2 regions of the Psychrobacillus mangrovi genome follow, and region 2 is predicted to be linked to the other one. Evidence: predicted binding sites of a transcription regulator. Region 2 holds the regulator's gene; the other holds the start of a gene.
What was found. The regulator Rex, encoded in region 2, represses fermentation and respiration genes when NADH is low (regulators of the CRP and FNR family bind a similar motif). The targets are predictions, from matches to a motif close to TTGTGAAATATTTCACAA.

Region 1: the regulator Rex is predicted to act here: its motif matches at 7,181-7,198, upstream of WAX74_RS01590 (cytochrome c oxidase subunit 2A).

Annotation. Positions count from the first base shown of each region.
Region 1 is NZ_JBAWSY010000001.1:310,102-325,807, forward strand. Features, by position in the region: gene WAX74_RS01560 (GGDEF domain-containing protein) at 1-215, shown strand, start outside; gene ytzI (YtzI protein) at 285-428, shown strand; gene rlmN (dual-specificity RNA methyltransferase RlmN) at 445-1,512, opposite strand; gene WAX74_RS01575 (sulfurtransferase) at 1,739-2,554, opposite strand; gene WAX74_RS01580 (dynamin family protein) at 2,556-6,161, opposite strand; gene WAX74_RS01585 (chemotaxis protein CheX) at 6,629-7,081, shown strand; gene WAX74_RS01590 (cytochrome c oxidase subunit 2A) at 7,265-7,387, shown strand; gene WAX74_RS01595 (cytochrome c oxidase subunit II) at 7,408-7,884, shown strand; gene WAX74_RS01600 (b(o/a)3-type cytochrome-c oxidase subunit 1) at 7,886-9,553, shown strand; gene WAX74_RS01605 (carboxypeptidase M32) at 9,900-11,399, opposite strand; gene WAX74_RS01610 (ATP-dependent DNA helicase) at 11,449-13,350, opposite strand; gene WAX74_RS01615 (THUMP domain-containing class I SAM-dependent RNA methyltransferase) at 13,440-14,567, opposite strand; gene WAX74_RS01620 (putative bifunctional diguanylate cyclase/phosphodiesterase) at 14,564-15,706, opposite strand, start outside.
Region 2 is NZ_JBAWSY010000006.1:78,813-94,518, reverse strand. Features, by position in the region: gene WAX74_RS10405 (SLC13 family permease) at 1-204, shown strand, start outside; gene WAX74_RS10400 (muconate cycloisomerase family protein) at 256-1,371, shown strand; gene WAX74_RS20990 (3D domain-containing protein) at 1,611-2,387, shown strand; gene purU (formyltetrahydrofolate deformylase) at 2,520-3,422, shown strand; gene WAX74_RS10380 (DUF4181 domain-containing protein) at 4,254-4,658, shown strand; gene WAX74_RS10375 (acyltransferase family protein) at 5,012-6,058, opposite strand; gene WAX74_RS10370 (SGNH/GDSL hydrolase family protein) at 6,169-6,789, shown strand; gene WAX74_RS10365 (YugN family protein) at 6,870-7,280, shown strand; gene tsaE (tRNA (adenosine(37)-N6)-threonylcarbamoyltransferase complex ATPase subunit type 1 TsaE) at 7,423-7,875, shown strand; gene tsaB (tRNA (adenosine(37)-N6)-threonylcarbamoyltransferase complex dimerization subunit type 1 TsaB) at 7,872-8,558, shown strand; gene rimI (ribosomal protein S18-alanine N-acetyltransferase) at 8,548-8,997, shown strand; gene tsaD (tRNA (adenosine(37)-N6)-threonylcarbamoyltransferase complex transferase subunit TsaD) at 8,994-10,013, shown strand; gene WAX74_RS10340 (YnfA family protein) at 10,551-10,877, shown strand; gene WAX74_RS10335 (ABC-F family ATP-binding cassette domain-containing protein) at 11,053-12,987, opposite strand; gene WAX74_RS10330 (redox-sensing transcriptional repressor Rex) at 13,097-13,738, shown strand; gene WAX74_RS10325 (CPBP family intramembrane glutamic endopeptidase) at 14,010-14,723, opposite strand; gene groES (co-chaperone GroES) at 14,911-15,195, shown strand; gene groL (chaperonin GroEL) at 15,239-15,706, shown strand, end outside.

The sequences.
Region 1 (15,706 bases), on a different contig from region 2:
TTGAACATTTTTATCATTCGCATGATCTTCTCAAAGGTTGTATAATTTCTAAAAATCGCCATGGAATTGAAGAACACTTTCCACTTTTGACGATTTCCATTGCAGGAGTTACGAACAAAACTGTTTCATCTATCTATGATTTATCAGAAAAAGCTAGCTATTTAAAAAAACAATGCAAACAACTTAGCGGAAGCAACATGCTTCTCGATCAGTGAACATATTATACAAGCCTTTAAACTCATGTGCTATGATATTTGAGGAACATGCGTTTAGGAGGGCAAGAAATGCTTTGGGTATTAATTTTGACAGTATTTATTTTTATCCTTGTTATGTGTTTATGCTTTTATACAATTAATAAGGGTTATGCATTCAAACATTCAATTGATGAAATACCAAAAGAGAAAGATGAAAAAACGCATCTGCCATAAGGCGATGCGTTTTGTGTTATACAGTAGTTTTTTCTTTTTTAATCTGTTTGCTTCGTAGTTGCCCACAAGCTGCGTCAATATCTGTTCCTTGCTCCATACGAACACCACAGTTAATACCATTGTTTTTTAGCGTTTGGAAGAACGCGCTAATAGACTCTTCTGTGCTTCTTTGGTATTGACCATGTTCATCCACTGGATTATAAGGTATTAGATTCACATAAGACAAATGACGTTTATTTTCCAATAACTTAGCTAATTGCTTTGCTTCTTCTACATGATCATTTACATCCTTAAGTAGGATATATTCAAACGTAATCCGACGATTTGTTTTTTCTAAATAATAATCTACAGCCGCCATTAACTTTTCAATTGGGAATGCTTTGTTAATAACCATGATTCGTGATCGAAGCTCATCATTTGGAGCATGTAGTGAAACAGCAAGATTTACTTGAAGGTTTTCGTCTGCATAGTCATATATTTTCTTAGCAAGACCGCTAGTTGAAACAGTTATATGTCTAGCACCAATCGCAAGTCCTTTTTGGTCGTTTACTACACGTAAGAAATTCATTAAATTCGTGTAATTATCAAATGGTTCACCAATACCCATTACAACGATATGGCTCACACGTTCACTTTTACCAACATTATCTAAGTGTTCTTGCACTTTCATAATTTGACCGACAATCTCGCCTGCATCCAAGTCCCGATTTTTCTTAAGTAATCCACTAGCACAGAAACTACATCCTATGTTACATCCAACCTGTGTCGTTACACAAACAGACAGTCCGTATTTAAAACGCATTAACACTGTTTCAATTAGATTACCGTCCTGCATTTGAAATAAAAACTTAATTGTTCCATCAGCAGATTCTTGCTTTACAGATTCTTTCAACGTTTGAATGACAAAGTTGTCTTTCAATAATTGAAGGCATTCCTTGTTCACATTGTTCATCTCATCAAAGCTTTGGACTCTTTTAATGTATAACCAATCCCATACCTGTTCTGCTCTAAACTTCTTTTGCCCATGTTCTAATAACCACTCTATTAACTGATCTTTTGTAAGACCATAAATTGATTTCTGCATTAATATTCCTCATTTCATTCATATACAATTTGCCCATTATACTATAAATGTTCACATTCAACAATTAATTATACAAAAAAATATAAATAAAAGATATAAATTTGATTTTAGGAAGTTAATACAAAATTAATTTTTGAAGGCATTTTTCTTTGTTGAAAGATAAAAGCACCTGAATTACCTATATCAATTAAGGATTCAAGCGCTTCTATTGAATTTTTTCAAACTATTAATTACTTGTCTCTATTTCATTTTCTCTAATCCAATCACTGTAGCTGCCTACATATAATTGCACATTTTCATAACCAGCTTCCTTCAAACTTGCATAAAGTGGTGCAGCAGTTACCCCACTACCGCAATAAGCAACTACAGGCTTTGATTTATCGGTCAATCCTGTTAGCTTTTCTTGTAAATCCTCTTGTTGCAGAAACTTACCATCACTTTTAAGTTGTTCCCAATCGAAATTTAGAGCAGTCGGAATATGACCTGCAACAGAATCTATTGGTTCCATTTCACCACGATATCGATTTGCAGATCGTGCATCAATTAATTGTGCATCCATTTCACCACTAACAATCTTTTTAACTTTATTTACATCTACATAAATTTCATCTTTCCAACTTGGCGAAATAGTCGAAGCACTAATTTCAATTACTTCATTGGAAACAGGTAATTTCTTTTTAGCCTCTTCATATCCTTCACGAAGTACATGAATATGGTTAAAACCAGCCCATTCCAATAAAAAATATGCTCTTAATGCAAATGGAGAACCTCCTTGATTATAAATAACAATATTATCATCCAACATCAGTCCTGCCTGTTGAACTAACTTCGTCATTTTATCTTTAGAAATCATTGGATGACGACCATTTTTGCTTTTCATATCGGACATATCCTTTTCTAAATCCCAATAGATTGCACCTGCTAGATGTTCTTTATCAAACATTTCTCTTCCAGCAGTTACATTTCCTAAATCGAAACGAGTATCAATAAATCGAATATTGTTTCCAATTAATTCATTAATATCAATAAAAATGTTGCTCATGTTATTCTCTCCCTTCCATTAAAATTTTTGCATAAACCTCTTTCCATTTTGCAAGAGTTTCTTCTTGCTCTAAAAGATTGCGTTCGGCATCAATTTGAATAATTGACTCGTTTAACCACTTTAATCGGACAGCCTCTGTTTCTATATTCACATATTGATCTGCCCACTTCGTAAGTCGATCATACTCCAGCTTTAAGTAGCTTTCCGCCTCGATTTTCGTTTGCTCAGATAAGGAATCACGAAGCTTCTCTTTATCGTTTTTCTCAAAAAAAGATTTCGTGTTTTTAAAATAAGATTTTACGTTTTCATATTTTCGAATTTCCTCAAAAGGACCGACAAATTCTAATAAATCACGGTCTTCACTCTCATGTGGTGTAAAAGTAAAGCTTTCATTCCATTCTTTTAGTACACGTATTTCTTCTTTTTCTAACTGTTTAATTTGTTTTTGGATAAACTGCAGTAATCGAAAGTTTGTTACACGCAGTTCCTGCTCCATATCAAAACGGAGCGTACTTAACAGTTCTTTTAAAGCAATTCCTAGCGCCGTATTTGCCGATTGGTTACTAAATAAAGAAGGATTATAAGCCTCTTTAAAGAATTCATTGAAACGATAAAATACCCGTTGTAATACATAGTACAACAAAGTTTCTAGTTCTTGCTTAGCTTCCTTAGCAATTATAGAAGAGTTGGAATTTGAATAACGTTTGCGTATTTTTTGTTCTTGCTCACGTAATTCTTTTAACCTTTCATCTTTTCTAGCTAAGTTCTTCTCTGTTTGCTCTATTAATGTTAATAATTTATTATGTTGGCGAGATGCCTCTTCATCTAGTGACGAAACTGCAATTTGCTTTAAATCTTTTTCCAAGAAATGATGGAAGGCTTCTTCAAATTGCACCATTCCTTCATGTAACGGTAAATGTCCAACTTTTTCTTTAAGTGCTTGTAAGCTTGAAATACCATATACTCTTGGGAAACGAATACCAAATCGTTGAAGCTCATTTTGCACATATTGTTTCACAAGGTTTGCTTCTTCCTCTGTTTCTGCAAGATCGATGGCATTAACGATAAAGAACATTTTATCCAATTCAAAAGCATCTTTTACTCGACCTAGTTGTATTAAGAACTCTCTGTCCGCTTTTGCAAATGCATGGTTAAAATAAGTCACAAACAATACTGCATCCGCATTACGTATATAGTCAAATGCAACCCCTGTATGTCTTGCATTGATAGAATCGGCTCCTGGAGTATCCACTAATGTAACTCCTAATCTAGTCAATTCACAATCGAAATAAAAATCAATGAAATCTACAAAACAACTTTTAGCTTCTTCCGCCACATAACTTTCAAATTCTTCACCATTCACCCGTAATACTTTTCCAAGTTGACCTTGAAATGTCGGATATCCTATTTGAAAAGCGGCAATAAATGATTTATGGACCTCTTCTGAGACTGTTTGATTTATTGCTTCACTTGCTTGATCAAATGCTTCCTCTAAAGACGAGATAGTAATTCCTAATTGACTATATGCAAACGATACATCTTCTAATAATTGATCTTTAGTCTTAAATGTAACGTCCGCTGTATTATGTGGATGCTTTTCTGATATTGGTCGTATTTTATTAATTGCAGCTGTTGTTGGATTTGGTGAAACCGGCAAAACATTTGCACCCATTAATGCATTAGAAAAGCTTGATTTCCCTGCACTAAATGCGCCAAATAATGCAATTGTAAATTGTTGATTTTCAACACGCTTAGCTTTTCTTTTAATAATCTCTGCTTCTTCTTTAAAAGCTGGTAACTCTTTTAATACTTCTCCAATTCTGTTAGCCCGCTTTAAGACTAACTCCGGAGAAAGATTATTAGTTTCTTCTACTTGTTCTATGGACGTTATTATTTCTGATTCCACTTCCTGTTCTTCCAAGGATGGATCATATTCGGTAATCGATTTTTGAAAACTATTTCGTTCATCATCCCATGCTACCATCAATTGATCCCGTTGTTTCCTTATCGCTAAAGCCGGAGTCTTTGTTTCCTGTTCAAAATCAAGAATTCTTTCATCTATTTCTTCCAATGATTGAATAACTATTATTTTTTCATTTAGAACATCTGTTTTTTGATCTACTTTATCTGTGTCTTCCACCGGATTATCATTCATCATAAAGATCATTTTTTCTTTCCAAATATCTGTCTCACGTACAAAAAATCGGTTGACTGCTTCTTGAACTCTGTTTGCATAATGTAAAATAGAATCTCCTGTTACTCCTGCACCTTTTTGTAAGGAATCCGAAATAAGAGATGTGGATATATCAAATGCAAATCCATCAATTTCATTTGCTCTTTCATTAGTTAATAAGGAAACATCTTTTAGCATACTTTTCATAAGTTGTTTCAAATGAACGATAATATTCGTTTGTACAACTCTCTCGAGTAGAGTTCTTGCATCTTCAAGACGCTTAGAACGCTCTTCTTCTGTTTTCTTTTTGCTTCCTAAAAAACCTACTTTAAATGAGCCTTGCATGCTCTCAGCATATGACTTTAGAGAGTCTCTCATCTCGTATGGCATAATAACAGCATTTTCCAAAATTTCTTTTCGCTGCTCTTCAAACGTTTTTTTCCATAGACTTATATCCTGTAATGCTGATTGCTTTTGAGCTATTTCAAGTTGTTCTTTAATATCTTCTTTATTATTCCATTCTTCTTCTGTTAGTTGTCCTTCAAAAGTCTCTAGACATGATGCTTTTTCATTTTCTAAATATTGCTTATGCTCATCCGCTAATTTTTCTAATGTTGCGTTTGCAGATGTAATAAAATACTGTTCTTTATTATTAATCGAATTTAGTACAATTTCTTGTACCTTCTGGAAATCATTATGTATAAAGTGTTTATCTTTTAATGAGGTAAAAAATATATCCTTCGGTTCAACGGACCATGCTTTAAAAGCATTTGCAACAGATTGCTTAAAAGCATCAAAGGAAAGCTCTTCTTCTCGATGCTTATCCACTTGGTTAACAATTAAATAAACATTTTCGTTATAGTGAAGCAATTGCTTTGTAAATTGAAAATTAAGTTCAGATTGAACATGGTTATAATCCATTACATAAAAGACGATATCCGCCAGATGAAGAGCAGACTCAGTTGATATTCTATGTGCATCATCCGTTGAATCCACTCCAGGAGTATCCATAACAGTTATTCCTTCTGGTAAGTTGGAGGTTGAATGGCCAATTTCAATTTGAGATACTTTACTCCCGTCTTTTGAGTATTTTTTAACAAGTTGAATATCATATTCACCTGAGAATTTTACAGGTGCTCTATCAACAAAATGAACGAGGGCATAATTATCATTTGTCTTTTTTACAGTAACAATATTTGCCGATGTCGGAATAGGACTTGTTGGAAGTAACTGCTCGTCTACAAGTGCATTGATCATACTAGATTTACCAGCAGAAAAATGTCCTGCAAAAGCAATAGTAAATGTACCCTTCTCCAGTTTTTCTGCAAACAATTTTGCCTTAGCGAAACGTTCATCATCTAAATTTCGTTGAAAAAGAGTAGCTAGCAAAGCATTTTTCTCTTTTAATAGTTGTATATTTTCTAAATTCTCCATTTGAAAATAAAATCTCCTTTATAATTCGACAATTATGTATATCATAGCAAAAAACAAAGGAACGCAAAAGCGTTCCTTTGTTTTTCTACGACGAGCTTTGCGCAGGAGCAAAATCTCTTGAATTTCTGCGACGAGCTTTGCGGCAAATCTTTTTGAATTTCTGCGACGAGCATAAAAAAAGATGACTTCATCTGTTCCGTTCCAAGTGAAACAAATCAAATCATCTTTGAAGTTATATTATTTAACTTGAGGAGAAGTAGAACGTAACACATAAGCTGTTACCCCACTATAAAGTAAAATGGTTGATCCAATTAATATAGCTAACATACAAATCGTCCTCTCAAGTGAATTTGAAAATCATTCTCATTTAATGATAGCACAATGTTTCGACATTTTCTACATATAGTATTCTTTTTATGATACTTTTATGCTAAAATTAAGCCATCTTTACTATTCGGAGGGACAAAATGAGTGCGTCTAAACACATACAAACTATATTAAATGGTATGATTCAATCGTTAAAATCCGTGATCCCTCTTCCAATGGATATTAAATCCCCTTCTTTAATGGTACAGCCATTTGATCAAAAAGAGATGGGTGTACTAATTGGAATTATAGGTGATATAAAAGGTCGTATAATTATAGATTCCACGTCTGATTGTTTTTCATCGATTGGTGCAACTATGTTTGGTATGACTTTAGAAGGTGAAATGCTTGAATCCTTTACAGGAGAATTAGGAAATATGATAGCAGGGAATTTATGTACTACTGTTGCAGGAAACAACTTAGAAATAGACATTACACCTCCTACCGTCATTGTAGGTACAACAAAATTATTTGGATTTCAGCATGCCTTTAAATTACCTGTCGTGATCGATGGTATTGGAGATTTAACGATAATACTCACTATTGATGAATAGTCATACTCAAAAAGAACCTTCTACTAATGAAGGTTCTTTTTTTATTTCTCTAGCCATCGTTTATATTCTTCACATTTATTTCACATATACCCCTATCTTGTGTGACATTTATCACATCATTGCTCTTTCATTCTATTTATTATTAAAAATATACAAGAACTTCTTTTGTAGGAGGTGTACCAAATGTCAAAAAAGCGTGAAAAAGAGTCTGATTTAAAAGGAACCTTGTATTCGGTTGGATTTGTAGGGATATTCATTTTAATTACATGGTTTATGGCATTTTACTTGTTTATTGATAGATTTTAATAATTTGGAGGTTTAAGGCGATGCATATTCATAAGTACGAAAAATGGTGGATAACATTCGGAGTTAGTTCATTGGTCTTATTTTTAGTAATTGTTGGAATTAGTGCATTCCACTTTGGTTCACATCCACCAAGCTCAAAAATTTATATTGATCCAGAACGTGTGGATGAAATTGCTCCATTTAATAACCCAGGTGTGCACAAAGTGGAGGGAAAAGAATGGGACTATGAAGTTGTATTTGTAGCTTCGGCATTCTTCTACAATCCACCTGAGATTGAAGTTCCAATTGGATCAAAAGTGAAATTTATAGCGACAACGAAAGATGTAGTTCATGGTTTCCAGGTAGCAGGAACAAACATAAATATGATGCTTGAGCCAGGTTATGTTTCTGAATATGTGACTACCGTTGATAAGGCTGGAGAGTATTTAATCTTATGTAATGAATATTGTGGAGTTGGACATTCGTCCATGACATCCATGTTAAAGGTGGTTGAGTAATATGACAACTATTACAGAAAAAGTGAAAGACTTAGTAACAGTAGATAAAAAAGACGGAAAACTAGCACTTGCCCATATTTATGTTGCTTTTATCGCGTTAGCCATTGGTGGACTTTGTGGTCTTTTACAAACACTAGTGCGCTCTGGTACATTTACACTCCCTTGGGGAATCGGCTATTATCAAGTTTTAACGGTTCATGGCGTTTTACTAGGACTAATTTTAACAACATATTTTATTTTTGGTTTTCAAATTGCAGCGGTTAGCCGTACTGCTGGTACATTAACAAATAAACAAAGATTGTTTGGATGGATTGGTTTCTGGACAATGACAATTGGTACAACTGCTGCTTCAGTTATGGTTTTGTTAAATAAAGCATCTGTACTTTATACTTTCTATGCTCCACTACAAGCTCACTGGATTTTCTACGTAGGATTGGCTTTAGTAGTAGTGGGATCTTGGATCGGCGGAGCTGCCCAGATCATGAAATACATTGAATGGAGAAAAGCTAACCCTGGTCAACCTAGCCCATTATTAACTTTTATGGTTGTTGTAAACCTTGCTATGTGGATTATTTGTTCGCTTGGAGTTGCAGTGGAAGTTGTTTTTCAACTAATCCCTTGGTCATTAGGATGGGTAGACAAGGTTGATGTACTCCTTTCCCGTACACTATTTTGGTATTTCGGTCACCCACTAGTATATTTCTGGTTATTGCCAGCATATATGGTTTGGTATGTTATTATCCCAAAAATTATTGGAGGAAAAATTTTCTCTGATGCTTTAGCAAGATTATCATTTATTTTATTTTTACTTTTCTCTATTCCAGTAGGATTTCACCATCAGTTGACTGAGCCTGGAATTAGTTCTTTCTGGAAGTTCTTGCAAGTTGTATTAACTTTAATGGTTGTTATTCCTTCACTATTAACCGCATTCTCTATGTTTGCTACGTTTGAGTTACGTGGGCGAGCATTAGGTGGAAAAGGTATATTTGGATGGGTAAAAAAATTACCATGGGGAGATGCTCGTTTCTTAGTTCCTTTTATCGGTATGGCTGCATTTGTCCCTGCTGGTGCTGGTGGAATAATTAATGCCTCTAACCAGATGAATCAAGTAGTTCATAATACTATTTGGGTAACAGGCCACTTCCATCTTACAGTTGCTACTACTGTTGTGTTAACTTTTTTTGGGGCAGCTTACTGGTTGATACCACATCTTACTGGTAGAGTATTAACAAAACAAATGAACAGACTTGCTATTATTCAAGGTATTGTTTGGGCATTTGGTATGAGTATCATGTCAGGTGCTATGCATATTGTTGGTTTATTTGGAGCCCCTCGTCGTTCAGACTTCTCTACTTATGGAGGTTCTGAACAAGCAGCGGAATGGATTCCCTACCAGATTGCACAAGCAGTTGGTGGTACTATTTTATTCATAGGGATCATATTAGTTCTTTATATTATTATAAACTTATTATGGTTTGCTCCAAAAGGAGAAACAGAATTCCCTATCGGTGAAGTTTCTGAGCATGCTGAGAAAACGCCTATGGTACTGGAGAATTGGAAAATCTGGTTGACCATTTGTATTGCATTAATTTTATTTGCTTATACAGTTCCACTCATCGATATGATTCAAAATGCACCACCTGGATCAAAAGGATATAAATTCTGGTAACATAAAAAAGAACGAAGCATAGTTGCTTCGTTCTTTTTTATTTAGAGCTGTATACACCTAAATTGGTGATGTTCAAAGATTAAAAGGTACATTAACTATCCATTAAGCACATGTCTATTCCTAATCAAAGCTCGTCGCAATGGAAAAGGGAGTTTTCAGGATGTACGCCTTACACGCCACAGGAGGGCGAAGAATTACACCGTAAAGGATCTTGAGAGCGACTCTCATCCTTCGGAGGCTCATGCGTAGCGTGCGGCAGCGCACATCCGTGTTCCTTATGATGAGCTACCTTATTGAAAAGCGACTCATAATACATTGATTATAAATAATCTGGTAGTTCGGAACCTTAGAGTTGATAAATTTTAGTATATTTCTCTTCTAAATAATCCGCCAAGTAGTTACCATTAAGCCCTTCGCCTGTTGCATCTTTAAGTATTTCTAAAGGTTTTTTAAGTGCCCCGTGCTTGTGTACATTTTGAGTTAGCCACTCTTTTATAGGTGATAAATCACCATTCTCAATTAGTTCATCAAAATGTGGAATATCTTTTAGCATAGCCGCCTTAAACTGTGAAGCGTACATATACCCTAGAGCATACGATGGGAAATAACCGAAGCTTGCTCCCGCCCAATGAACATCTTGTAGAATCCCTTTTGCATTCGTAGACGGTCGCACTCCTAAGTATTCCTCATATTTCGCATTCCAGATTTCAGGTAGTTCTTCTACTATTAAATCCCCATTAAATAAACCTTTCTCGATCTCGTAACGAATCATAATATGAAGTGCATACGTTAATTCATCTGCTTCAATACGAATCAGTGAGGGCTTAACTTCATTTATCGCACGTAAAAACTCCTCCATAGGTACATCTCCGAATTGCTCTGGAGAATAGCTTTGTAACTTTTCATAGTTTTGTTCCCAAAACTTTGGATTACGACCAACAAAGTTTTCATAAAAAAGAGACTGTGATTCATGAATTCCCATGGACGCTCCACCTGATAGAGGAGTACCTGTTAATTCTTCTCCCACGTTTTGCTCATAGATCGCATGTCCGCATTCATGGATTGTCCCAAATACAGCGGAACGGAAATCAGATTCATCGTATTTTGTTGTAATTCGCACATCCCCACGATTTAATCCAGTTGCAAATGGGTGAACGGTTTCATCTAGTCTCCCCGCTTCAAAATCATAGCCCAGTTGTTTTAAGACATCTAAACTAAATGCCTCCTGCTGCTTTTTATCGAAATGCTTAAAGAGGAAATCTGTTTTCGGTTGGTTTGGAGATTCTGCTATTTTCTTTAATAAAGGTACAATACGATTTCTTAACTCTCCAAATACTTTATCAAGTATTTCTGTAGTCATTCCAGGCTCGTATTGATCCAACAATACATTGTATGGGTTATTATCCTTTACTCCCCAATAGGTTACAAATCTCTTTAAAGTGTCAACCATTTCTTTTAAATATGGCTTGAACATAGCCCAATCGTTTTTGGACTTTGCTTCTTCCCAAACAGACTCAGACTTAGATTGAAGAATGACAAATTTTTTATATTCATCTGCAGGAATTTTTTTACTCAGATCGTATTCTTTTTTCACTTCTTCAAACACACGTTTAGTTACATTATTTGCCGAAGGAATAGAAGGTTCCAGTTCATCTAATAATTTCTTTAACTCATCGGAAGTTGACAGATTAAACACATCCGTTGCTAGTACACCTACAACTTCGGAACGCTGATCTATCCCTTTTTTCGGCGCCCCTGTGCGCATATCCCAATATAATACCCCTAATGCTTCATTATACGCACCAATCTTTTTTACATAGTCTAAAAATTGTTGTTCTACCGTCAAAATTAATTCCCCCTTTTTTCCAACTCCACATTATCGTACCATATGTCTATTATTGAATAATAGATGTTGGCAAAATATTAACAAATCGATTTTGTAATACTTCTTCTTCAGGGTTAAGTAGAATATGAATTTCTCCGTAATCTTTAGATGTTCTAATTAGTCTTCCGATGCCTTGTTGTAATCTTAAAAGCATAAACGGAAGATCCACTTCTTCAAAAGGATCATTTGAGAATTTACGCTTAGCATCAAATAACGGATCTACAGGAGGAAATGGTAAATCAACAATAATAACTCTTGTTAAAGCTTTTTCAGGTAAATCGAGACCTTCCCATAAGTGATAGGAGCAAAGCGTCGCGAAATTTCCATCTTGAAACTCTTTCACTATTGTGGAGAGTTCTCGCTCCCCTTCAAAAACTATATCTTTAGTGGAAGGAATAGAATTTCGAAATTGATCCATCGCTGCTTTTGATTTAAATAATATTAAAGTTTGTTGCTTATCTTCCAATAATTCGACCACATGATTCGCTTTATCTTCTTGTTGTAGTTTTTTTACATTGATTTTCATCACTTCATCATAGTCAAATGGTGAAGCTACCGAGAAAGATTGATATTTTTCAACACCAAGCGAATCTGCAATATACGTAAAGTCTTTTTGAATAGATAGTGTGGCTGAAGAAAAAACGATTGGCATTTTTGAAGTAAACAGTTTTTCATTTAGAATGTCTGTTACTAGACGTGGCATTATAATCAATGTTTCATGACCATCAATAATTTCAAGCCACTCTACCCCATCCCCTTTTTCCGTGAACAATCGTAATGAATAGACGTATTGCTCTAAAAATTCTTCTACCATTCGAAGTTCATACTCAGGAATTGTAAATAATTCTGACTCAAAGACAAATTCTTCAAGTAAATCATCCGTTAAACTAATTGCTTTCTTACAAGTTTGTATAAGAAGGTCTGATTTTTCGATTGTCATTCGGTCCGTATCTCTTGCGATGCTATTTTTTCGAATTAAACCAAATATCTCGTCATGTGTTTCCTGTAATTGCTCCATCAAATATAATGTCTTTTCTCTTATTCCATCCACCATGACTCTTTCTAATAAACGCACTAGTGTCTCACTCTGAATTTCATGAGTAAGCGCTTTTTGTGCAGCGAATTCTAATAGATGCCCTTCATCCAATACAATCATCGATACCTCTGGTAATAAAGGAAGCTGACCTTCTCGAACTCTAGATTCTTTTGTCCAAATATGTTCCATTAAAAATTCATGAGAACAAATGAGTAAATCAGCTGATTCTCTATAATTTTGGCGATGTATCGTTTGGCCGCATCGATTGCGCAAATCACAAACCATACACTGCTGAGTCGGATGAAAATTCACTTTCTGCCAATCTTCATCACTTACACCGGAAAATTGGCTTCGTTCACCATAGGGAAATATTTTCTGAAGAGATGAATGACCATAAACAAAATCCGGAATGAGATCTTCTATTTCCTCTATGAAATAATCATTATCTAAATCTTTTTGCGCATCTTCTAAACGTTTTAAGCATAAGTATTGATTCCTTGATTTAGCTAAACGAACGTCAATCTTAATATCTAAATAATTTTGCAGTTTAAAAATATCGCCTGCTTCTTTAACTAATTGTTCAATTAATGTTTCATCAGCGCATGCGATTAAAGCTGGTTTCCCAGTATATCTTGCATAGGATATAGCAGGTAACAAATAAGCAATAGTTTTCCCTGTACCTACACCCGCCTCGGCGAATAACACATTTTTTTCTTTTAGTGCTTTTTCTATTTGATAAGCCATAAATATTTGTTCATCACGGCATTCAAAACCTTTTTCCGGTAATTCATCGTATAATACATCTCCCATCCAATCACCTAATGATTCGAAGAAAGAGCGGTCCTTGGATAATTGAAATGGTAAAGCTTTTTTCATATATTAACTCCTCCAAAATAAAATAAGAACGGAAAGGAGTTCCTCCCTTCCGTCAGACAAAATTTCCACCTACACAATTTACTTTCTATTTAAGAACGCTTACCCCAAAATTGGTAATAATCCGTTCGAATAAAACCGTTAAATAGTTTACGTTTTTTTGTTGCTCGTTTACCATACAATTGTTCAAAGTTTTCCATGGATGAAAGCATATAAACTGACCACGATGGATATTTTTCCATTAAATATCCTAAATCACTTATAGCTTTCTCAATTACTTCAACTTCCCCAATTCGCTCCCCGTATGGAGGATTGCCAATCATAACTCCGTCTGTCAATGTAGTAGAAAAATCGCTAGCCTGCATCTGTTTGAATGTTATTATGTCTCCAAAACCAGATTCAAAAGCATTTTGTTCCGCTACTTGAATCATTTTATGATCGATATCAGAACCAATTATTTGAAGCTCTTGATCATATTTAGCAAGATCTTCCGCTTCATTTCTTACATCCTCCCAAACCGTTTTTGGCATCCATGACCATGATTCACTATGAAAATCACGATTAAAGCCCGGAGCTATATTTTGTCCAATCATAGCGGCTTCTATCGGAATCGTTCCGGATCCACAAAATGGGTCTACAAATGGACGTTCTGGGTTCCATTTAGAAATTTTCACTAGGGCAGCCGCAAGTGTTTCTTTTAAAGGAGCTTCACCTTGTTCTTGACGGTATCCTCTTTTATGAAGACCTACACCACTTGTATCAATAGTAATTGTAGCCATATCTTTTAAAATACTGATTTCAATTTTATATGTTGCACCTGATTCATCAAGAAATCCTATGCGCTTATACGCTAGTTTAAGACGTTCTACAATTGCTTTTTTTACTATTGCCTGACAATCCGGCACGCTAAAGAGAGTAGATTTAACTGATTTTCCTTGTACAGGAAATGCAGCATCTACTGGCAAAAACTTTTCCCACTCAATTGCTTTTGTTCTTTCAAAAAGATCATCAAACGTTTTAGCTGGAAATTGTGATACTACAATTTTTACACGGTCAGCAACACGTAGCCATATGTTTGCTTTAGCAATTGCTCTTTCATCACCTTCGAAATAAATTTTTCCATTTTCAGTTGTTGTTTCATACCCTAGTGCTTTGACTTCATCTGCAACGATGGATTCTAAACCCATTGCTGAAGTTGCTACTAATTTAAATTTTGTCATAATACATTCCTTTCTTGCTTGAGAATTTCCCATAATTCAATGAAATCCAAAAGCTCTGAACTTGGAATTGGCCTACTATAATAATATCCTTGAATAATATCACAATCCATTTCCTTCAAAAGCTTTACTTGATCTTTCGTTTCTACACCTTCTGCTACTACTTTTAGATGTAATCGGTGAGCCATCATTATAATGGAATCTACTATTGCTTGTTTGTCTTTTAAAGAGGTAATTTGCTGCACGAAACTACTGTCTATCTTTAAGTAATTCAGTGGAAAGCGATTTATATAGCTTAAAGAAGAATATCCCGTACCAAAGTCATCAATAGAAATTTTAAAGCCCATATTTTTTAATTTAATTAACTTATTAACTATTCCTTGTGCGTCTTTCATAACCGTCCGTTCTGTTAGCTCTAATTCGAATTGGCTTGGACTACAATTATACTGCATAAGGATTGCATTTATTCTTTCTATAAAGTCGTCTTGTTGAAAGTGTAATGATGCAATATTAACTGAAACAGATAAATGTTGAATTCCTTTACTTCTCCATTCCATTATATCAAGACATACTTTTTCCAGTATCACTTCACTTAAAGGTATGATTAAACCAGTATCTTCGGCAAAAGGAATAAACTCACTTGGTGAAACGTTTCCTAATTTATTATTTTCCCATCTAACAAGCGCTTCTACACCTATAATTTCTCGGTTAACAATTGATATTTTAGGTTGGTAATTAATATTGAATTCTTTTGTTTGAATGGATTTTCTAAGTTCTGCCTCTAATAGAAGTAATCGTTTAGAATCTTTCTTTAAATCTTCGAAATAGAAAGCGTATTGATTTCGTCCGTTTTGTTTTGCAAAATACATCGCTTTATCCGCTTTATGAATAAGTTTTTCAGCATCTATACCATCTTGCGGAAAAATACTAATTCCTATACTTGATGTAATATATATTTCGTTTCCATCAATATAAAATGGTTTGTTTAAAGATTTTATAATTTCTTTTGCATGATTGGCTGCTTCTTTTTGGTGGTGAATATAACTTAAAGTTAGTAAAAACTCATCCCCCCCATATCGAGCAAAAATATCATTCTCTTTAACAATTAATTTAATACGATTGGCAACTTCGGTTAATATTAA
Region 2 (15,706 bases):
GCCGGTTTCGCGTTCATGTTGCCAATTGGAACTCCATCCAACGCAATAATCTTTGCGACTGGCAAAATTACAATGATGGATATGCTGAGAAAAGGTACTGGGTTAACGGTACTGGCATTTATTCTAATTCTCCTGTTTGTGTATTTCGTGCTTCCAATCGTATTCGGTATCAATCAATTTGAATATCCAGAGGCTTTAAAATAAGTAGTGCTATTACGTCGTCGAAAATAGAGTAAAAAAGAAAGTTGGTTGAATATGAAAATAAAATCATTTGATGTATATATTTTAGATTTACCTACTATACGCCCCCATCAATTAGCGATGCATACGATTGTTTCACAAACAATTGTAGTTGGTTGCGTAACGGACGAAGAAGGAAACGAAGGCTGGTCCGAAGTTGCGACCATTGGTGGTGCTTCATACGGAGAGTCAACTCCAGAAGCAATTAAAGCAAATATTGATACGTATATTGCGCCACTTGTAATCGGGAAAGACCCTATTCACTTCGATAAAATTATGTATGAAGTGTCGAAGCAAGTTAGAGGGAATAATTTTGCGAAAACGGTTGTGGAAGCAGCGATCGTCGACCTGGCTGCAAGAAGTAAAGGTGTTCCAGCTTACGAATTATTCGGAGGACAGATCCATACTTCATTGCCGATAGCTTGGACACTAGCGAGCGGGAAAACGGAAACCGACATTGAAGAAGCGAAAGAGTTTTTACATCAAAAACGTCATAACATCTTCAAATTGAAAATAGGTAAGGGCGATCCTTTTAAAAATGTGGAACATGTTCGGAAGATAAAGGAAGCAGTTGGTGACCAAGCTCGTATTACAGTCGATGTAAATCAAGCATGGGATGAGGACACAGCGAATTATTGTATCGCCGCATTAGAAGATGGAGGCGTATCGATGGTTGAGCAGCCACTTCCAACGTGGAATTATGAAGGGATGGCAAGGCTCACTTCACGATTCAAGGTACCGATTATGGCGGATGAAGCCGCAAACAGTGTACAAGAAGTATTCCAAATCGCGAAGCATCGTGCAGGAAATAGCATCGCGTTGAAACCTTGTAAAGCTGGAGGATTAACACAAACGAAGAAGGTAGCTAGTATTGCAGAAGCAGCTGGCCTCGGTTTATACGGCGGTACAATGATTGAATCTAGCTTAGGTACTGCTATTTGTGCACACTTATATGCAACTATTCCTGAAATGAAATTTGGTACAGAGATTTTCGGTCCTTTATTGTTCAAAGACAATATCACAGTGAATGAAATGCAATATGAAAACTTTGAAGTGGTGATTCCGAATGGACCAGGCTTTGGGATGGAAATCGACCGCGAAAAAGTGAAGCATTATGCTAGAAAGCTTTAACTTTGGTTGCACAAAAATAGTAGAAAATATGCAAGTTTAATTAGTTCATGGTATTCGTTTTATCCGAATTTAAGTGTGATTTAGATTGCTAAAAGGAAGCCACTTTTCAAAACAGATTTTAGTTGTTTTGGAGGGTGGTTTCTTTGTTTTTTATTAGAATGTATGTTTTTCAAAGATATTGGGCAATACTGAGTTCAAATTTAAGTAATTGAAAGATTACTTGTTAGGAGGAACTAGTATTGAAAGTTAGAAGTATATTGTTTGTACTGCTATTCGTATTTGTGACGAATTCTGTCGCGCATGCATCTGAGCTTTTTAATGTCGCCACTAATGAAGAGGAATTATCGATCTCTCCTGATTTAATAGAAGAGAGAGCAATCATAGAAGAGGCATTTTACGTACATTTCCAGGATGCATTAAATTTACGGGCAGAAATAGAAGTGGAACCTGAACCTGAGCCTAAAACGTATACCGTTGTGAAGGGCGATAACCTGTATAGGATTGCAGAGGCGAATAATATTACCTTGGCAGCTCTTATCAGTTGGAATGGTCTTACGACTGATTTAATTCATCCTGATGATGTACTAATCGTAAGTGGTAATGAGGAGGACGTGGTGGAGCTTGCTGAATTCGAGCCAGTGAAGCGGGTCGCTTCATCATCAAACGTGGAGACTCCAACCATCGAGGTTTCTCAACCAATTGTTTCTGCCCCTCCAATAGGGGAGGGGGCAGAGATGGTCGTTACAGCGACCGCCTATACAGCATACTGTGAGGGCTGTTCGGGAACGACCGCTTATGGAATTGACTTACGTGCCAATCCCGATCAAAAAGTAATTGCAGTTGATCCTCGAATCATTCCACTTGGTTCAAAGGTATGGGTGGAAGGATACGGCGAAGCGATCGCTGGTGACACTGGCGGGGCTATTAAAGGGAATAAAATCGATGTATTTATCCCGACATATGAAAGTGCTATGCAATGGGGAGTTAAAAAAGTAAAGATCAAAGTAATCAATTAACAGAGTGCCTGTGTGATAAACGATTGTTTATCATACAGGTTTTTTTATTTGGAAAATTAAAAAAGCTTGAGAAGAAATGTATTATGATGGATAATGATAAAATTAATATATTGGGAGAGGGTCATACACATTATGGAAACAGAAGTCAAAGTGAAGTTAGAAAAACATAATAAGCAACTTGAAAATAGAGGACGCTTGTTAGTGAAATGTCCAGATAAACCAGGTATTGTATCTGTTCTTTCGACATTTTTGCATAACTACGATTCCAATATTATTGAATCAAGTCAGTACTCCAGTGACCCAGAGAACGGTACTTTTTTTATTAGGATCGAGTATCACTGTGATCATTTGGCAGAGAAGTCTGCGAACATGGAGAAAGATTTTGAGGAAATTGCTACAACGCATTCCATGGATTATGAATTTGCCTATCCAAATGAGCGGAAGCGTTCTGCTATATTTGTTTCGAAAGAGCCGCACTGTTTGATGGAGCTTTTGTGGGAATGGCAAAATGGCGATTTAGATACGGATATTGTTGTTGTCATTAGTAATCATGAAGATGCACGCCCATTTGTGGAAGCATTAGGTATTCCATATTATTATATTCCAGCGAACAAAGATATTCGAAAGCAAGTTGAAGCAGAGCAAATTCGTCTCATGGAAGAATATAAAGTAGATCTATTAATCCTTGCGCGTTATATGCAAATATTAACGCCTGATTTTGTACGTCATTTTGAAAATCGCATCATCAATATTCACCATTCCTTCTTGCCAGCATTTATCGGCGCAGGCCCATATGAACGTGCTTTTGAACGAGGTGTGAAACTAATTGGTGCAACTTCTCATTATGTAACGAATAATCTAGATGAAGGGCCAATTATTGAACAAGACGTAGAACGAGTGAATCATCGAGACGATGTAACAGATTTAAAGAAAATTGGTCGCAAAATCGAACGGCGTGTTCTTGCTAAAGCAGTAAAATGGCATTTAGAAAATCGAATTATCGTGCAAGATAATAAAACAATTGTGTTTCATTAAGTAACCTGTAATGACACAAATATGTGAAATTTGTAATAGATGGAAATACTCATATAGGTTGAATGGGTTCACGATTCTGTATATAATATAAGTAGAAACATATACTAAAAAGACTGGATACGCGAATATCCAGCCCCACAACCGCAAACCGCAGAAAGAGCGGCTGGTCCGAGGTCAGAAATAACCGTCAAACCTTTGCTGAGGGACGGTTATTTCTTTTTTACAAAGAAAATAATCAATGTCACAACGATTGAAAATGCTGCTAACATAACAGCACTTAGCTGAATCAACAAATTAATCGTTTCGTATGTGTTCACTGGCATCACCTCCTTAGAAGGAAGTGACCAACCGCCCACTCTGCCCATGCAATTGTATTTGTATTATAACATAAATACGAATAAGTGTTCTATTTTTTAATAGAATTTCGATAATTATTGTATAAATAGCTTGTTTGGTTAGATGGCTCTTTGCAAAAATGCAAAGAGCTTTTTTTATTTGTTGTGAATCTCATAGAGTCAACTTCTTATTGTGAGAAATGGTCGCTTTTGGGCTAAAATTGGTTGCTCAAGGGAGGGAATTGGTCGCGGTTCGGCTAGAATTGGTTGCTTATACAGGTGATTTGGTCTCGCTTAGACATTTTGTGTCTTTTACTGGATAAAAAATACATAGCTGCTTATTGAAAGTTAACTTAATGATGTTTATTGAAGAGAGTGGAAGAAAAATATTCCAATTAATGAATCTTATATGTCATTAAACACGTATAAACTGTATCTAAGGTGATGTCTTACTATTTATGGTGTTCCGAATTTATTTAGATGTAGGAGTGATTATATGATATGGATAAGCTTCATATTTTTTATGTTGATTATTTTTGCTTTAATATCAGTAGTTAAGCTAATTTTGAGAAAAGTATTTAATATAGAAAAAGAGAAGAAGGAATTCTTTTCTTACAACCATATAAATGAATTACATAGAAAAATTGATTGGGTTATAAGAATAGCTTTATTTATTGCAACGATCTGGGCCACTTTCTATATGTTGAATGAGGATTTTTCAATAAACCTTTTACTATTTATATACTTTTTCAATGTAGTGATTGAATATGGAGTAAGTGCCTTTTTTGAATGGAGGTATTTGGAGGGCTCTAAACGATATATTCTTACTATTAGTGAAGGTGTTATCTTAGCGCTCGCAATAGCTATAATAATCGATTTTGATTTGCTTAGTTTTGTATAACTCTTACTTTGAGAAATGGTCTCGGTAATGGGAAAACGGGTCTCGGTTCTGAGTTGGTTAGTCTCGGTTTCGGGAAATTTAATCTCGGTTATTGAGGAATTGGTCTCGAAGTACCACTTGGTAACATTTATTGGATAAAAATTACATCACGCGGGATATATATGAACCGTTTCAACTGAAGATAACTTGATATTGTGAGAAATGGTTGCGGTTATAGCTAGAATGGTTGCTGATAGTGTGAGATTGGTCGCTCTTGGGTGGATTTGGTTGCTTCCAGAATGAATTCGGTCTCGAAGTGCCACTAATTGTAAAATGCAAAACGCCCCTTCTAAAGTAGAGAAGAGGCGTTTTGATTAGATTTCGATTGGCTTTTTCGCTCGGATATCGCCGAGGAAGAACTTGCCGTATGGAATAATTTTTTGAATGGCTATGGAAATAATAATCGGAACAACCAGTCCGAGGGCTGTGAAGCCGATGATGCCATATTGGAAATAGTCATTCAAAATAATATCTGTTAATATATGCAAGTACATAATGGATATGGAGTGTTTTTCAATTTTGGCTAGCCAAGTTAATGGTAAAATTTTTGTGATTCGTTGGAAAAGTCCGAGAATCACAATAATAAAAGCGATTGGAATGACTAAATCTAGTAATAGGTGATCATATCTTAAAAACTTCATACTTAAATGATAGTCAATGTATCCGACCCTGTCCGCAATAACCGCACCTATTGCCACGACGCTTGCCCCAATGAGCCAAGGACGTGTAATGTTCATCCAAATGGATTTTGCATAATAGCCTAAGGCAAAGTAAACAATAGCCATTAAGACAACATCCAAATTCCAAAGCATCGGTATAGTTTGTGAAGCCTCATCTGGTGCTCCACTAATAACACGCATTGCGAAAATGCTTTCCAAATGTGCTACGAGGTAGAATGTTGCTAGTAAAACTATTTGTTTTACACGGCTTAAGTATTTGGTCATCCAAATGAACAGCAAATACGTGAAAAATAAAGTAGTTACAAACCAGATAACGCCATAAGCTCCACGAGCAAAGCGACCTCCGATAACTAGTGTCCAAATATCTTGTAAATACCAAGACAAATCAAAGTTTCCTAATGATAGCTCCATACCATATCGAACAGCTGTTATGATCGCTAGGAAGAATAAATAAGGGACCATCAGTTGCATAAATCTCTTTTTAATCGTTTTATTTGAGCTTTCATTTTCTTTAATTTCTTTGAAAAATAGGCCACTTAATAAGAAAAATGCTGGCATATGGAACCAGTATATATATTTTCCGAGTGGAAATTCTAATTCTCCAGGATAATGACCGATTACAACTAGAATCATCAAAAAACCTTTTGTCACATCTACCCATGTTAATCTCTTTTTAGACATACAGCATCCTCCAAGCTTTGATCTCCATGTTTATTTATCCATTATAAGGTGAATATAAACTTATATTGTGTTTCAATTATATTACAATATTATAGAATGGGGACTGTAAAATGTTGGATGTTGTATGTTTTGGGGATAGTATCACCGCTAGAAAAGAAGGTTTTCCTTCCCCTATCCTTACTTTCAAACTTACTACTAAGCTAAAAAACTATCATTTCATAAATGCAGGTATTTCCGGAAATACAACCGAGCAGGCGATGCAACGATTTGAAAAAGATGTACTCGCTAGAAAGCCTGACATAGTTACTGTTTTGTTTGGCGCAAATGATTCTTCCATACATAAGTTTGTGGAGCTTGATACATTTAAGCAAAATATTACGGAATTCACAAAAAGGATTGGACCAGAAAAAACGATTTTAATTACTCCGGCACCAATAGACGAAGCACTTCAACCAAATCGATCCAATGAACGATTGAAGCAGTATGCCAAAGCGGTAAAAGAAGTAGCAGAAGAAACTGGGAGTCATATGATTGATTTTTTTACCGTACTTTATTCAAAACCAAACTACAAAGAGCTATTAATAGGCGAAAAGAATGACGGTCTACATTTTGGTGAAGCGGGTTATGAAATTTTGTCGGATTTGATTGTTCAAAAGCTAGAAGAGATTAATGGTAGTAATAATAAAGTCGGATATTTTCGAAGACTATTTCAAAGATTGTTCAACAAATAAGAAGCTTCTTTTTCGGTTTGTATTTTTTCAATAAGTAATGGAAAAGATAGGACTGTGAATCTGAAAAAGGAGTGGTAGGCATGTTACAGTTGCATACGGAACTTGAAGGTAAGAAGGCGTATTTTGGTGATTTGAAAAGTCGAATTCAAAATCTCGGTTATTCAATTGGTGGAAATTGGGACTATCATAAAGGAAGCTTTGACAATGTTTTACATCGAGATGGTGGAGAGACGATTTATTTGCGACTACCTTTTGAGGTATTAGAGGGTGACCTAGATCATCATGAAGCATATATCCGTTTTCAAACGCCCTATGTCATTAAACATGTGGTAAATATGGGATTGGACACAGACGTAAATTCCTTGATGACTTCTACTGGTTTTGATCAATTTCAAGATCCGCTAGATAAAGACGGTCAGATTGTGAATAAAAATAGATGGGCACATGCTGGAGAGCAGGCTGTACAACAGGTAGTACAGTTTTTAAACTAATGAACATAGACCATTTCGCTATTTTGCTGAAATGGTCTTTTTATATGCAGTAAATCACTAAAAGGACTGTATACTTAACTTCCGGCTCATATTTCTTTATAATAGGAGTCAAATAGTTATGTACTTGAAAGGACAGCTACTGATGATGTATGAGCGTATAATTAATTCGGAGCAAGAAACAGAGGAACTTGCGCATCAGCTATCTGCTATTCTAGAACCGGCAGATGTGCTCACGTTAGAAGGCGATTTGGGAGCAGGCAAAACGACCTTTACGAAAAGTGTTGCTAAAGGACTTGGCATCACACGGAATGTGAATTCTCCGACGTTTACGATATTGAAGCAATATGAAGGTCGACTTCCTTTGAATCATTTGGATGTCTATCGATTGGCTGATAGTGATGAGGATTTAGGATGGGACGAGTTGTTTTACGGGGACGCGGTAAGTATTATCGAGTGGGCCAATTTAATAGAAGCAGATTTACCGCCAGAGCGATTGGCGATTCAGATTCTGCGTTTGGAAGACGAGAAGAGAAAGTTTACGTTTACTCCGTTTGGAAAACGTTATGAACAATTATGCGAGGAGCTTTTTGAATGATTTGGTTAGGAATAGATACATCACATACCCCACTTGCGATTGCTATAGTGAAGGACGATCAAGTGCTTGCAGAGTACAAGTCGTCGCTTAAAATTACTCATTCAATCGGAACGATGCCAGCAATTGAAGAATTATTAAAAAAGGCAGATATTAAGCCAAATGAAATTGATGCAATTGCTGTAGCGAACGGTCCAGGGTCTTATACAGGCGTGCGAATTGGAGTAACGATTGGAAAGACACTTGCATGGACGTTGAATATCCCGATAGTTTCAATATCGAGTTTACAAGTGATAGCTGGAAATGTACCGTTCTTTTCCGGCGTAGTTTGTTCCATTATGGATGCAAGACGCGGTAATGTGTTTGCGGGCATTTATGTGAGTGGAGAAGTAGTGAAGGAGGCGCATATGTCGCTAGCGGAGCTACTTCAAACAGTGGATGAGATGGGGCAACCGGTTTTATTTGTAGGAATGGATGTAGTGATTCACTGGGAACAAATTAAAGAAGTACTTGGAGATAAGGTGCAACGGGTGAATGCAGCATTTAATTTGCCGAGTGCAGCCGTTTTAGTTGAACTTGCGAAAAATCAAGAAGCATCTGATGTGCACACGACTGTACCGGAGTATTTGCGTGTAACAGAAGCTGAGGCTAATTGGATGAAAGAGCAGAAGAAAAATGGAAATTAATTATCGAAGAATGACTATAGAGGATATCGATCAAATCTTACGAATAGAGCAAGAAGCTTTCACGCTTCCTTGGACAAGAGAAGCGTTCGCACATGAAATGACGACTAATTTGTACTCGTATTATATTGTGGCAGAGACAGAAGAAAAAGAAATTGTCGGCTACTGCGGAATGTGGATCGTCATGGATGAGAGCCATATTACGAATGTAGCAGTCACTGAAAAGATGCGTGGTAGGAAAATTGGAGAAGGCCTGATGCGAGAAGCTATTCGTGTGGTTCTTGAACATGAGGTAGTTCTTATGACGTTGGAAGTCCGTGTTTCGAATGATGTTGCTAAAAACTTATATTATAAATTAGGTTTCCAAGATGGCGGTATCCGAAAAAATTATTATACAGATACACAGGAGGATGCTCTTGTGATGTGGGTGGAATTTAAATGACAAAAGATCAATATATATTAGGAATAGAAACGAGCTGCGACGAAACAGCAGCTTCCATAGTGAAAAACGGCCATGAAATTATTTCAAATGTAGTCGCTTCCCAAATCGAAAGCCATAAACGTTTTGGTGGAGTGGTTCCAGAAATCGCTTCAAGACACCATGTGGAGCAAATCACCATTGTCATCGAAGAAGCGTTGAAGAAAGCAAATATGACACCAAAAGATTTGGATGCCGTAGCAGTAACGGAAGGGCCAGGACTAGTAGGTGCGCTCTTAATTGGAATAAATGCGGCAAAAGCTTTTGCCTTTGCAAATGGACTTCCACTAGTGGGCGTGCATCATATCGCCGGTCATATTTATGCCAATGCACTCGTTCAGCCGATGGAGTTTCCGCTTCTAGCATTAGTTGTATCAGGTGGACATACCGAGCTTGTATTAATGAAGGAAGACGGTCAGTTCGAGTTAATTGGTGAAACACGAGACGATGCAGCAGGGGAAGCTTACGATAAGGTTGCTCGTGTTTTAAATCTTCCTTATCCAGGAGGACCACATATCGATCGACTTGCGAATGAAAGTGACGGGGCAGTACCGTTTCCTAGGGCTTGGCTGGAAGAAGGGTCATACGATTTTAGCTTTAGTGGATTGAAATCTGCAGTTATTAACTATCAGCATAATGCGGAGCAGCGTGGGGAGGAAATTAATCCAAACCATCTAGCAGCAGGCTTCCAAGAGAGTGTAATTGAAGTGTTGACTGCAAAAACACTAAGAGCAGCACGTGAGTTTAATGTAAAACAAGTCATTGCAGCAGGTGGAGTAGCAGCAAATAAAGGACTTCGAAAATCATTAGAAGAAACATTTGCGAAAGAGAACATTCCGTTTAACGTGCCACCAATCTCATTGTGCACAGATAATGCAGCAATGATTGCGGCAGCAGGAAACTCGAAGTTTGCGGCAGGTCAACTTGGGGATATGTCGATGAATGGCCGACCAGGAATGGAATTGAATAGTTGGAACTGATTTCAGACTGTTAGCACTTCGCTTGTAAGGCGTGCCTCTAATGTGAAGTTTATTCAAATATCCTCTTTTCTTCGACAAGAAAAGGGGATTTTTTTAACAGTTTTTTTCCCATATGTCAATAGAGAACATTCGTACTTATGCACAATTTGTGGATAAGATGTGCATAAGTTGGAGGATTTCAATATATAGTGTCACATTTATACACACTGTTGTGGAAAACTGTATTTGAAATCTGTGGACAATGTGTATAAGTCTGTTGATATGTTGGTATTACTTGGTTTTTTATGTGAATAAATTTGTGGAAAAAAATTAATAAAAATTTGTACTTGACCAACATATATGGGCATGAATCGACAAAAAGTAATTGGCAAAGTTTAATGACTCGACAATTAGTGAGATATTATAAATAATTTATTGAAGAGTAGAGAACAAACGCTTAATTAGTCTTTACATAGAACTAGTGTTTCGGTGAGTACTTTAAAATTTTGTTATTGTGAAGTGATGAAAAATATAATTTGATTTAAGGACGTGATTTCAATTTTTTATGCAATTGCATTATTTATACTTGCAGGATTGGCTGAAATTGGTGGTGGTTATCTCATATGGCTTTGGTTAAGAGAAGGTAAGCCGTATTATTGGGGTGTCTTTGGAGGAGTAGCATTAGCTTTATATGGAGTCATTGCTACATTTCAAACCTTCCCATCGTTTGGCAGAGTTTATGCTGCTTATGGTGGTGTGTTTATTGTTCTTTCTATATTATGGGGCTGGGGAATTGATAAAAAAACACCAGATTTTTATGACTGGGTTGGTGCAGGTATATGCTTGGTTGGTGTGTTAGTAATTCTTTTTGCTCCACGCCATTAAAATATGGGGTGTAAAACAAGCAATCGGATGGTTCAGAGCGATAATCGGATGGTTTATCAAAATAATCGGATGGTTATAAGCAATAATCGGATGGCTAACCATAATAATCGGATGGTTCCTTAATACATAATAAAAAAGTAGTGTAAACCATCCGCGTGGTTTACACTACTCATTCTTATGAAACGATTTCCTCTAATTGCTCCTGTAATTCTAACCATTCATTGGACAAATCGTCTTGTTTTTCTTTTAATTGATCCAACTCTTTTTGCAATTGCTGTACAGCTTCGTGGTCTTGGAAGATCTCCGGGTCACAGAGTTTTTCTTCAATAGAAGCAATCTCTGTATCCACTAATGGTATTTGTGATTCTAGTTCTTCCAGTTGTCTTCGAAGCTGACGTTCTTTTTTCTTCGCTTCTTTATCAATTGTAGACGTGCTTGGCTTCACGACAACCGCTTTTTCAATTGCGCCTGCACTCTCCAGTGCCAACTCTTCTAATTCGAGTTTCTTTTCTAAATAGTAATCGTAATCGCCTAAGAAAAGCGCAGCGTTATCATTAGATAATTCAATAACTTTCGTAGCTATTCTATTAATGAAGTAACGGTCATGCGAGACGAAAAGAATTGTTCCTGGAAAATCGAGTAATGCATTCTCGAGTACTTCTTTACTGTCTAAATCTAAATGGTTGGTCGGCTCATCCAATACTAACGTATTTGCTTTTAACAGCATTAGCTTGGCTAGTGCAAGTCTAGCTTTCTCTCCACCAGATAAGGTTGACACGGTTTTTTGAACATCGTCACCACTAAATAGGAAGCGGCCCAAAACAGTGCGTACATCCTTTTCATTCATGAGCGGCCATTCATCCCACAATTCAAGAAGAGCTGTTTTATTGCCAGTAAGCGCTGCTTGTTCTTGATCGTAGTATCCAAATTGGACGTTTGTGCCGTACTGAATTTTACCGCCTGCATCCTCTAATTGTTTCATAATGGTTTTCAGTAGGGTAGACTTACCGACACCATTAGGTCCAACAAGTGCTATACGGTCCTGTTTATAAACCGAAAAGGATATGTTGGAAGAAACCGTTTTTCCTGGGTATCCAACAGAAACCTCTTCTAGTCGAAGAACGTCGTTTCCGCTTGGTCGATCAATCGTAAAGCCGAAAGAAGCAGATTTTTCATCGCCGTCCGGTGAATCCATCCAGTCCGTTTTTTCAATTACCTTACGTCTGGACTGTGCCATTTTTGTTGTGGAAGCACGAGCTAAATTTCGATTTACGAAGTCTTCTAGTTTAGCTTTTTCCTCTTGCTGTTTTTCGTACATTTTTTTATCAAGTTCATAATTCTTTGCTTTTTGGTCTAGATAGTTACTATAGTTGCCGACATATCTAGTGACATTATGACGAGACACTTCATATACAAAGTTCACTACTTGATCTAAAAAGTAACGATCATGGGATACAATCAAGATTGCACCGCTATAGTTTTTTAAGTAGTTTTCCAAAAAGTTTAGTGTTTCAATGTCTAAGTGGTTGGTCGGCTCATCCAATATGAGTAAATCTGGTTTGCTCAGCAGCATCTTAGCTAGTGCCAATCTAGTCTTTTGACCACCAGATAATGCTGTTACAGGCTTATCATAATCATCAGGAAAAAACCGCATTCCGTGTAAAATAGAACGAATGTCTGATTCGTATCGATAACCACCAGCTTCATTGAAAGCTAGCTGTAGTTCATCGTATGCAGCAGCAACTCGTGCATAGGCATCGGCGTCTTCATAAACAGAAGGATCCGCCATTTGCGTTTCTAATGATCGAAGCTCTTTTTCAGATTCGATTAGATGATTAAAGATAGACTTCATTTCTTCCCAGATGGAAAGCTTGGATTCCAGTCCGGCATGTTGTTCTAAGTATCCTAATCGAATGTTCTTTGGCATAATAATATCGCCGGAATCATACGACATTTCTCCAGCAATTATTTTAAGTAATGTAGATTTTCCGGCACCGTTTCGACCAACGAGAGCTACTCGATCCCGATCCTGAACCTCTAACTTTACGTTTGTTAATATATCTTCTCCATTAAAGGATTTTGTTACTTGATTTACTTGTAAAACAATCACGATGATTCGCACCTCAATTCTATATTAAGTGTAATAGATAGGTCTTGTCGTTGCAACGCTATAGCTTTATAATGAGATGAATGTTAAGTAAGAAATTGGAGGGTTTTTGATGAAACCTGAACTACCGAGAATTCCTCAAGCAACAACGAAGAGGCTTCCATTATATTATAGATTTTTACAAAGTTTTCATAATGCTGGACATAAAAGAGTATCGTCACAAGAATTAAGCGATGCAATGAAAATAGATTCAGCAACAATTCGAAGAGATTTCTCGCACTTTGGAGCACTTGGCAAAAAAGGCTATGGTTACGATGTCGCTAATTTACTCCAATTTTTTCGAAAAACGCTCGACCAAGATGAAGCTGCAAATGTGGCTCTTATTGGAGTTGGTAGTTTAGGAACTGCTTTTCTAAAATATAACTTTCAAAAAAACCATAATACTAAGATTGTTGTAGCTTTTGATACAAAAGCACCTATTGAAGGAATGATGGTAAGTGATATTCCAGTTTATCATCCGAGTGTTATGGAGACGAAGCTCGAGGAACATGGTATTGAGTTGGTTATATGTACCGTTCCAAGCCGTTCTGCTCAAGAAGTAGCGGATCGATTAGCAAAAACGAATATTAAAGGGATTCTTAACTTTACCCCTATTCGTTTGACAGTACCAGATACAATTCGGGTTCATACGATTGATTTGTCTGTCGAAGTGCAAACCCTTATTTATTTAATTAGAAATGAATATAGCGAATAAAACGAAAGCCTTCTACCCAATACTGATGGGTCGAAGGCTTTTATTTATGTCCAGCTCCAGCGCCTAGCCCCTCGAGGTCAAATAACCTTCCCCCAACGAAGTCAAAGAACGACTTCTTTGTGGGAAGAACATTTGCTTGTCGGAGGCCCACACGAAGTGGGTCATACAGTCGTTGCGAAATGTTCTTTTATTTTGCGACGAGCTTGCGCAGGAGCACCACGATGTCGCGAACTTAGACTGTATTCCCCTTCATAGGCGCTTGCGCTTTTCTTTATGGCATTTGAGAGTATGTTTCTAAAAACTTTTGGATTGTTTCTCCGTAAAACTGGAAGAGGACAACAAACCCATTTAATAACATGTGGGAAATAATCGATGCCACTATTCGCTTTGTCTTGTGATAAATAAAAGCGAATATAAACCCAGAAACCGCATATAGTAGGATGTGCGTAAAGTCAAAGTGAATGATTGCAAAGACAATCGCACTGACAGATGCGGCGACGAAGAAATTTGTCTTTGGATATAAAGAGCCGAAAATGATACGGCGGAAAATGAGTTCCTCTAATATAGGAGCGAAAATTACAATTGAAAAGATTGCCCATGGAACAGCGTGTGCTATTTCTATAAATTGCGCTGTATTTTCGGATCCAGGTTCAACACCTAATTTGAGTTCAATCGTAGCTGCGACACCTTGCCCTAAGAAAACGAGAAAGAACCCGATGATTCCCCAGCCGATTGTTTTCCAAAGAGGAGACGGTTTTCCTTTAAAGGGACGTAAAAAGTTATTATTTTTTCTAATTAAAAGGAGTGTTATCAGTGTAGCAATTCCCATACTTAGGAATACCCACCATCCAGAAGCAACCAATGGAGGATTTTTTACGTCCATAGACTTAAATAGTATAAGTAAAAGTGGTGCAAAGATTGCTCCAGAAAGTTGCATCACGCAGTAAACAATTAAAATATACAAGCCTGTTTTTTGTTGTTTCATTCATTTAGTTCCTTTCTAGATCACAATTCTCTTTTTATTGTAAAGGAAAAAAGCAATAAAAGAAAAAATTAACACCTTCTCACTTGCAAAATGTTCTGTGTTTAATTATTATTATAAGTGTGTTAGCACTCAAAGAGATAGAGTGCTAATAATATTAAATTTTACTATTTTAGGGAGGTAGTTTCACTTGTTAAGACCATTAGGAGATCGTATCGTAATCGAATTAATCGAAGCTGAAGAAAAAACAGCATCTGGCATCGTACTTCCAGACTCTGCTAAAGAGAAGCCACAAGAAGGAAAAGTTGTTGCTGTAGGTACTGGACGAGTACTTGAAAACGGGACTCGCGTCGAGTTAGACGTGAATGAAGGAGACCGTATCATCTTCTCTAAATACTCAGGCACAGAAGTGAAATATGAAAATACCGAATATTTAATATTACGCGAAAGCGATGTACTAGCTGTAATTGGCTAATAAAAAACGAATTAATAATTAATCATTAGGAGGTTATTAAATCATGGCAAAAGAAATTAAATTCAGTGAAGACGCTCGTAGTGCAATGCTACGTGGGGTAGATAAACTTGCAGATGCTGTAAAAGTAACACTTGGACCAAAAGGACGTAATGTTGTTCTTGAGAAAAAATTTGGCTCACCACTTATTACAAATGATGGTGTAACAATTGCAAAAGATATCGAATTAGAAGATGCATTTGAAAACATGGGTGCAAAATTAGTTGCAGAAGTTGCTTCTAAAACTAATGATATCGCTGGTGACGGTACTACAACTGCTACTGTTTTGGCACAATCTATGATCCGTGAAGGATTGAAAAACGTAACAGCAGGAGCAAATCCAGTAGGAATCCGTAAAGGGATTGACCTAGCAGTTGCAGCTGCAGTTACTGAGTTAAAAGCAATCTCTAAAGAAATCGAAGGCAAAGAGTCTATCGCTCAAGTTGCTGCAATTTCTTCTGGTGATAATGAAGTA